2 regions of the Micromonospora echinospora genome follow, and region 1 is predicted to be linked to the other one. Evidence: riboswitches for the same ligand, from Rfam matches in the RefSeq annotation. Region 1 holds a riboswitch; the other holds the start of a gene.

Region 1 (3,326 bases):
CGTGGGTCACGGACCCGTGCGCGTACGCCTTGGTGGGGTCACCGACCGGTCGCCGGCCGGGTGGGCGGGCCGAACCGGTCCGGGGTGAAGGGGGCGAGCATCGCGTCGGGGGTCCCGGTGGTGACCAGGTCGGTGACCAGGTCGGCGGTGACCGGGGTGAGCACGATGCCGTGCCGGTGGTGGCCCGACGCGACCAGCACGCCGGGCCGGCCGGGGAGCGCGCCGACGACCGGGGCGTTGTCCGGAGTGCCGGGACGGAATCCGGCGGTCGTCTCGACCAGGTCGTACTCGGCCAGCTCGGGCAGCAGGTCGACGGCCGCCCGGAGCAGCCGCAGCACCGCCCCGGCGGTGACCGCCGGATCCGTCCGTTCCTCGACGGTCGCCCCGACCACCACCTCCCCGTCGGCACGGGGCACGACGTACACCTGCTCGCCGTCGACGTACCCCCGAACGACGTGCCGGAAGCCCGGCGGGCCGCCACCGGGCGCGCGGAGGCGGAGGATCTGCCCCTTCACGGGCCGGACCGGCAGGCCGGTGAGGGCGGCGGTGCCGCAGCCGGCGGCGACCACGACGGCCGGCGCGACCACCTCGTCGAGCCGGCCGACCGGGGCGTCGACCAGCACCGCGCCGGCCCGCTCGGCGGCGGCGCGCAGTGCCGGCAGCAGGCGGCGGGGGTCGACCTGGTGGTCGCCGGGGGCGAACGCGCCGCCGCGCACCCGGGGCGCGAGCGCCGGCTCACGGTCCCGCAACCCGCTGGGGCGCAGCGCGGTGATCGGCAGCCCCAGCTCCCGCTGGTACGCCCCGAGCCGGCGCACCTCGGCCAGGTCGTCGCCGGTGCGACCGACGATCAGGGTGCCCTCGGTGCGGTAGCCGAGGTCGACGCCGCTGGCGGCGGTCAGCTCGGCGGCGAATGCCGGCCAGCGGGCGGCGGACTCGACGAGCAGCCCGGTCAGCGCGGTCTCCCCGAAGTACGCCTCGGCGACCGGGGCGAGCATCCCGGCGGCCACGGTGGACGCCCCCGACCCGGACGCCGGGTCGTGCACGGTCACCGTCAGTCCCCGCGCGGCGCAGCGCCACGCGATCGCCCACCCGACGACTCCACCCCCCACCACCGCCACCTCCGGTGCAAGCAGGGGACCCCTGTTACCGCTTTTTGATGAGCAAGGGCCCCCTGCTACCACCTGAGGGCTCCGAGCAGCTCGGCCGTCGCGCGGGCCGGGTCGGCGGCGGTGGAGAGCGCCCCGACCACCGCCACCCCGTACGCCCCGGCGGCGCGCAGCGCCGGCACCGTCGCCGCGGTCACTCCGCCGATGGCGATCACCGGCACCGGCACCGCGTCGGCCACCGCGCGTATCCCGTCCGGACCGATCGGTGCCGGCAGGCCGTCCTTCGTGGTGGTCGCGTGACAGGGACCCACGCCGAGGTAGCCGGCCCCGGCAGCGACCGCCCGCGCGGCGGCGACCGGTTCCCGGGCGGTCGCGCCGAGCACCGCGTCGGGGCCGAGCACCTGGCGGGCCGCGTCGACCGGCAGATCGTCCGCGCCGACGTGTCCGCCCGCCGCGCCGGCCGCGAGCGCCACGTGCAACCGGTCGTTGACCAGGCACGTCGCGCCGACCGGCCGGCACAGGTCGAGGATCCGGCAGGTCAGGTCGTACGCCTCGCGGTCGGTGGCGGAGTCCTCGACCCGGACCTGCACCACCAGCTCGGAGCCGGCGACGCCGAGGGCGGCCCGGACCACGGCGAGCGGATCGCGCCCGGGGCGGGTGTCGGTGACAAGATGCAGTCGTCCCAGGGACGGCACGGCAACTCTCCTCCCTGCGCCGGCATTACCCGGATCAGGTTCGACGGTCGGGGGCTCCCAGCCCCCCTCTCAGCCCGGTCCACCGGGCTCCCGTGGGTTACTTGCGTGCCACACCGTACGACGGATCGGGGAATCCGCCAAGGAAGCCATGTCCGTTTTTCCACAGGTCGGGGTGATTCTTCCGCACCGACGACAGTGGAGAAAATCTCACAATTACCCTTTGGGGGCAGCGCGTGACCATCCGGTCACGGCATGCTGTCCTGATGCCGCGCCTACCCCAGGTTCCGCCCGGTCTCGAGTCCCGGCCCTTCCGCGGCAGCATCGCCGTGGCCCACGGCCTTCTCACCTGGACGATGCTGCGCGGACGCGCCTGGCAGCGGCTGCTGCCGGACGTCTACGTACACCGGGCGGCCCACCGACCGGACGACCATCGCGTGTGGTGCGAGGCCGTGGCGCTGGTGCTCCCGGCCGGCGCCGCGATCGCCGGGCTGAGCGCGGCGTACCTGTGGGGCGCCGGTCTGCTGCCGCCGGACGCGCCGGTCACCGTGGTGCTGCCCCGGTCGGCCCGGATGCGCCCGCACGCCCGGGTGGCCGTCACCCGCTCGGTCCTGCCCGAGGCCGATCTGACCGTCCACACCGGGTTGCCGGTCACCACCGCGCTCCGGACGGCATTCGACCTGGGTCGCCGGCCGCCGCGCACCGAGGCGGTGGTCGCCGTCGACACGCTGCTGCACCACCGTGTGGTGGACCTGCCCGCCCTGCGGGCGTACGCTGCCGGCCGCGCCGGCTGGCCCGGGCTGCCGCTGCTGCGGGAGGTGCTCTCGCTCGCCGATCCGCTCGCCGGGTCCCCGATGGAGACCCGGCTGCGCCTGCTCCTGCTCGACGCCGGGCTACCCACGCCGGCAGTGCGACACGACGTACGCGACGCCCTGGGCCAGCTCGTCGGCCGGGTGGACCTCGCCTACCCCACCCGCCGGGTCGCGGTCGAGTACGAACCCGGCCCGCCCCGCGACCCGGCGTGGCTCCGTCGGGAGGCGAACCGGTTCCACGCGCTGCGCGCCGCGGGCTGGCGGGTGTTCCGCTGCACCTCCGACGACGTGCTCCGCCACCCTGCCCGGACCGCCCGGATGGTGGCCGCCGCGCTGCGCGGACGACCCGCGCAACGGGTCAACGGTCTGGTCTGAACCGACCGCCGGCCGGCGCGACACGGGCGGCTGCTCCGCCATCCGGGTCCGCCTCCGACGGTCGGTGCGTGACCGACCGTCAGAGAAGGGCGCGCAGGGCGGCCAGGTCGTCGTCGTCCGGTTGCCAGGCACCGGCCTCGGCGTTGGCCCGTACCTGCTCCGGCGTGGTGGCCCCGGCGATCACCGAGGTGACCGCCGGCTGGGCGGCCAGCCCACCGATGGCCACCTGGAGCATGGTCAGCCCTCGCTGGTCGGCGTACGCCCCGATGGCTTCGATGGTGTCCCAGTCGGCGGTGGCGAACCGCTGCGCGTACCGTCCGCCCCCGGAGAGTCGGCTTCCC
Region 2 (3,326 bases), 740 kb from region 1:
CCGGTCACCTCGACCCAGGTGTCGTCGGCCAGGCCGGCGGGGACGTCACCGGTGAGGCCGAGCTTCACCGGGCGGCCGTCGGCGGCGCAGCAGGAGAGGATCATGCGGGCCAGGATCGGCTGCCCGTCCGGACCGGTGACGACGAAACCGGTGAGCTGGACCCGACGGTCCCCGATGGACCGTCCCTGCTCGAACAGCGCCCGGGAGGCGTAGTCCAGCACGGTGATCCGGACCGGGTCCCCCTCGGGCAGCGGCGGGTAGTCGGAGGTCGCCCGGTCGGACAGCACCGTCCCGGCCTGCCCGGCGGCGTACGAGCCGAGGGCCGGCGGGGCGACCAGCAGCAGCCCGAGCACGGGGAGGATGAGCAGCCAGCCGACCCGCGCCCCGTGGTGGCCGTGCCCGTGGTCGTCGTGCCCCTCGTCGTGGTCGACCGGGTCGTCGTCCACGTCGGGGCGGAGTTCGTACCAGAGGGTCATCGCGGCGGCGGCCACCAGCAGCAGCCCGGCGGCGACCAGGAAGGGTTGCAGCCCCGCCTTGACGTAGCGCAGGTGCAGGTCGGTGAGGCTGGCCCGCAGCACCGCACCCCCGAGCAGCAGCAGGACGACCGCCTGGGCCTGTCGGTTCACTCAGAACACCACCGTTCCCACGCCGACGGCCACCAGCACGGCGACCACGAAGGTGGCCGGGGCGAACCGGGACGCGAACCGCCGGCCGAAGGCCCCGACCTGCATCGAGACGAGTTTCAGGTCCACCATCGGACCGACCACCAGGAACACCAGCCGGGAGGTCAACGAGAACTGGGACAGCGACGCGGCGACGAAGGCGTCCGCCTCGGAGCAGATGGAGAGCAGGACGGCCAGCACCGCCAGGGCCAGCACCGAGAGCACCGGGTCGTCGGCCAGGGTCTGCAACCAGCGCTCCGGCACCAGCACGTTGATGCTGGCGGCGGCCATCGCGCCGAGTACCAGGAACCCGCCGGCGTGGACCACGTCGTGGCGTACCGCCGACCAGAACGCGGCCCCCCGGCCCAGGCCGTCCAGGTCCGGACGGTGCGGCAGCCGGATCCAGTCGGTGCGGCCCAGCCGCAGCCAGAGCCAGCCCATGATCATGGCGACGACCAAACTGGCCAGGCCCCGACCGAGGACCATCTCCGGGTTGGCGGGGAAGGCGACCGCGGTGGCGGTGAGCACGATCGGGTTGATCGCCGGGGCGGCGAGCAGGAAGGCCAACGCGGCGGCCGGGGTGACGCCTCGGCGGATCAGCGACCCGGCGATCGGCACCGACCCGCACTCGCACCCGGGCAGGACCACGCCGGCTGCGCTGGCCACCGGCACCGCGAGCGCGGGGTGCCGGGGCAGCGCCCGGGCCCAGAACGAGCGCGGCACGAAGACCGCGATCACCGCCGAGAGCAGCACCCCGAAGACCAGGAACGGCATCGCCTGCACCATGACCGAGACGAAGACGGTGGTCCAGGTCTGGAGACGAGGCGCGGAGATCGCGGTGGCGATCGGCTCCCGGAAGGCCACCAGCAGGACCAGGAGCGCGGCCAGGACCTCCACCGAGCCGATCCGCCCGCGCAGCCACCGGCCCGGCCCGCCCGCCGGGCTCTCCCCCGCTGCGGCCGGCGCCGGGACCGTCCGGCCGCTCCCGGCGGGCGCGTCGACCCCGGCGGGCGCGTCGACCCCGGCGGGCGCGTCGACCCCAGCGGCTTGGCCGGTCGTACCGGGTGCGCCGGAACCCGGCGTGGCCTGGTCGGCAGAGGTCACGGTCGTCCCTTCCGGATCGACGGACTCGGGTACGGGGAGTGCCCCACCCTAACCCGGACCGTGACGTGGCCGACGTCATCGGCGCGACATCGCCCCTGGGTTACGGCCCGTCCCGGTGCTAGCGTCTGCGCTGACAACTTCACATCCGACAGGGGAGCGCACAGCGCTGAGAGTGCGGGCACCGCCCGCAGACCCTCGAACCTGATCTGGGTAATGCCAGCGCAGGGAGTTCGGTCAGCCTCCAGCCGCGTCGTCGTCCGGTGCCACCGGGCGTACGGCGTGCGTCTTGCCTGGTTCGCACACGGACTGGGAGCACGTATCCATGAGCAAGCTCGACAACCCCCGCTGGCGCACCATCGACATCGTGGTCGCCTCGGTGATCGCGGTGGCCTTCGGCGTCATCTTCTGGGCCTGGGGCCTGGTCTGGAGCGCCACCGAGGGCGCGTTCGCCTTCTTCCCGCCGGCGCAGGCCCTGACCTACGCGGTCTGGCTGATGCCGGCCGTGGTCGGTGGCCTGGTGATCCGCAAGCCCGGCGCGGCCCTGTACTGCGAGACCGTGGCGGCGGTGCTCTCCGCGCTGCTGGGCAGCCAGTGGGCCGGCACGGTCATCCCGCAGGGCATCGTCCAGGGGCTCGGCGCGGAACTGGCCTTCGCCGCGTTCCGCTACCGCTCGTTCCGGCTGCCGACCGCGCTGCTCGCCGGGACACTGACCGGTGTCAGCGCGGCGATCTTCGACTTCTTCGTCTGGAACGCCAAGTACGACCTGACCAGCTACCGCATCCCGTACGCGCTGCTCACCGTGGTCAGCGCCGCGATCGTCGCCGGTGCCGGCGGGCACGCCCTGACCACCGCCCTGGCCCGCACCGGCGCCCTGGCCCACCTTCCCGCCGCCCGCGACCGCACCCGCGTCTGACCCGTCCGAGCGCCGGAGGCAGGCCGGAGGGAAAGGAGTGGGGTGGTGGGTGGGGTAGGCGTCCGGGTACGCGGCTTCGGGTGGCGGCACGCGGGGCGGAAGGCGTGGGCGCTGCGGGACGTCGACCTGCGCGTCGAGGCCGGCGAGCGGGTGCTGCTGCTCGGCGCGTCCGGCGCGGGCAAGAGCACCCTGCTGGCCGCGCTGGCCGGGCTGCTGCCCGAGGACTCCGGTGAGCGGGCGGGCGCCATCGAGGTCGACGGGCTCCCGCCGCACGAGGCGCGGGACCGGGTGGGCGTGGTCTTCCAGGACCCGGAGAGCCAGTTGGTGATGGCCCGCTGCGGCGACGACGTGGCGTTCGGCCTGGAGAACCGGGGGGTGCCGGCGGAGCGGATCTGGCCCCGGGTGGACGAGGCGCTGGCCCGGGTCGGCTTCCCGTACCCGCGTGACCGCCCGACCGCCGCGCTCTCCGGCGGGGAACAGCAGCGGCTCGCCCTGGCCGGAGCGCTCGCGCTGCGGCCCGGGCTGCTGCTGCTGGACGAGCCGACCGCCAACCTCGACCCGGCCGGCGCGGCCCTGGTCCGGCGGGCGGTCGCCGAGGCGGTGGACGCCGACACCACGCTGGTCCTGGTCGAGCACCGGGTCGCCGA

The links. Region 1 has a riboswitch for thiamine pyrophosphate ahead of thiE (thiamine phosphate synthase). Riboswitches for the same ligand answer to the same signal wherever they lie in the genome.
Region 2: another riboswitch for thiamine pyrophosphate. It lies ahead of GA0070618_RS17420 (ECF transporter S component); the one in region 1 lies ahead of thiE (thiamine phosphate synthase).

What each region holds. Positions count from the first base shown of each region.
Region 1 is NZ_LT607413.1:3,081,757-3,085,082, reverse strand. It holds gene thiO (glycine oxidase ThiO) at 39-1,181, opposite strand; gene thiE (thiamine phosphate synthase) at 1,175-1,801, opposite strand; TPP riboswitch at 1,796-1,905, opposite strand; gene GA0070618_RS14315 (hypothetical protein) at 2,065-2,985, shown strand; gene GA0070618_RS14310 (aldo/keto reductase) at 3,065-3,326, opposite strand, start outside.
Region 2 is NZ_LT607413.1:3,820,291-3,823,616, reverse strand. It holds gene GA0070618_RS17430 (TIGR03943 family putative permease subunit) at 1-626, opposite strand, end outside; gene GA0070618_RS17425 (permease) at 627-1,580, opposite strand; TPP riboswitch at 1,907-2,012, shown strand; gene GA0070618_RS17420 (ECF transporter S component) at 2,089-2,679, shown strand; gene GA0070618_RS17415 (ABC transporter ATP-binding protein) at 2,725-3,326, shown strand, end outside.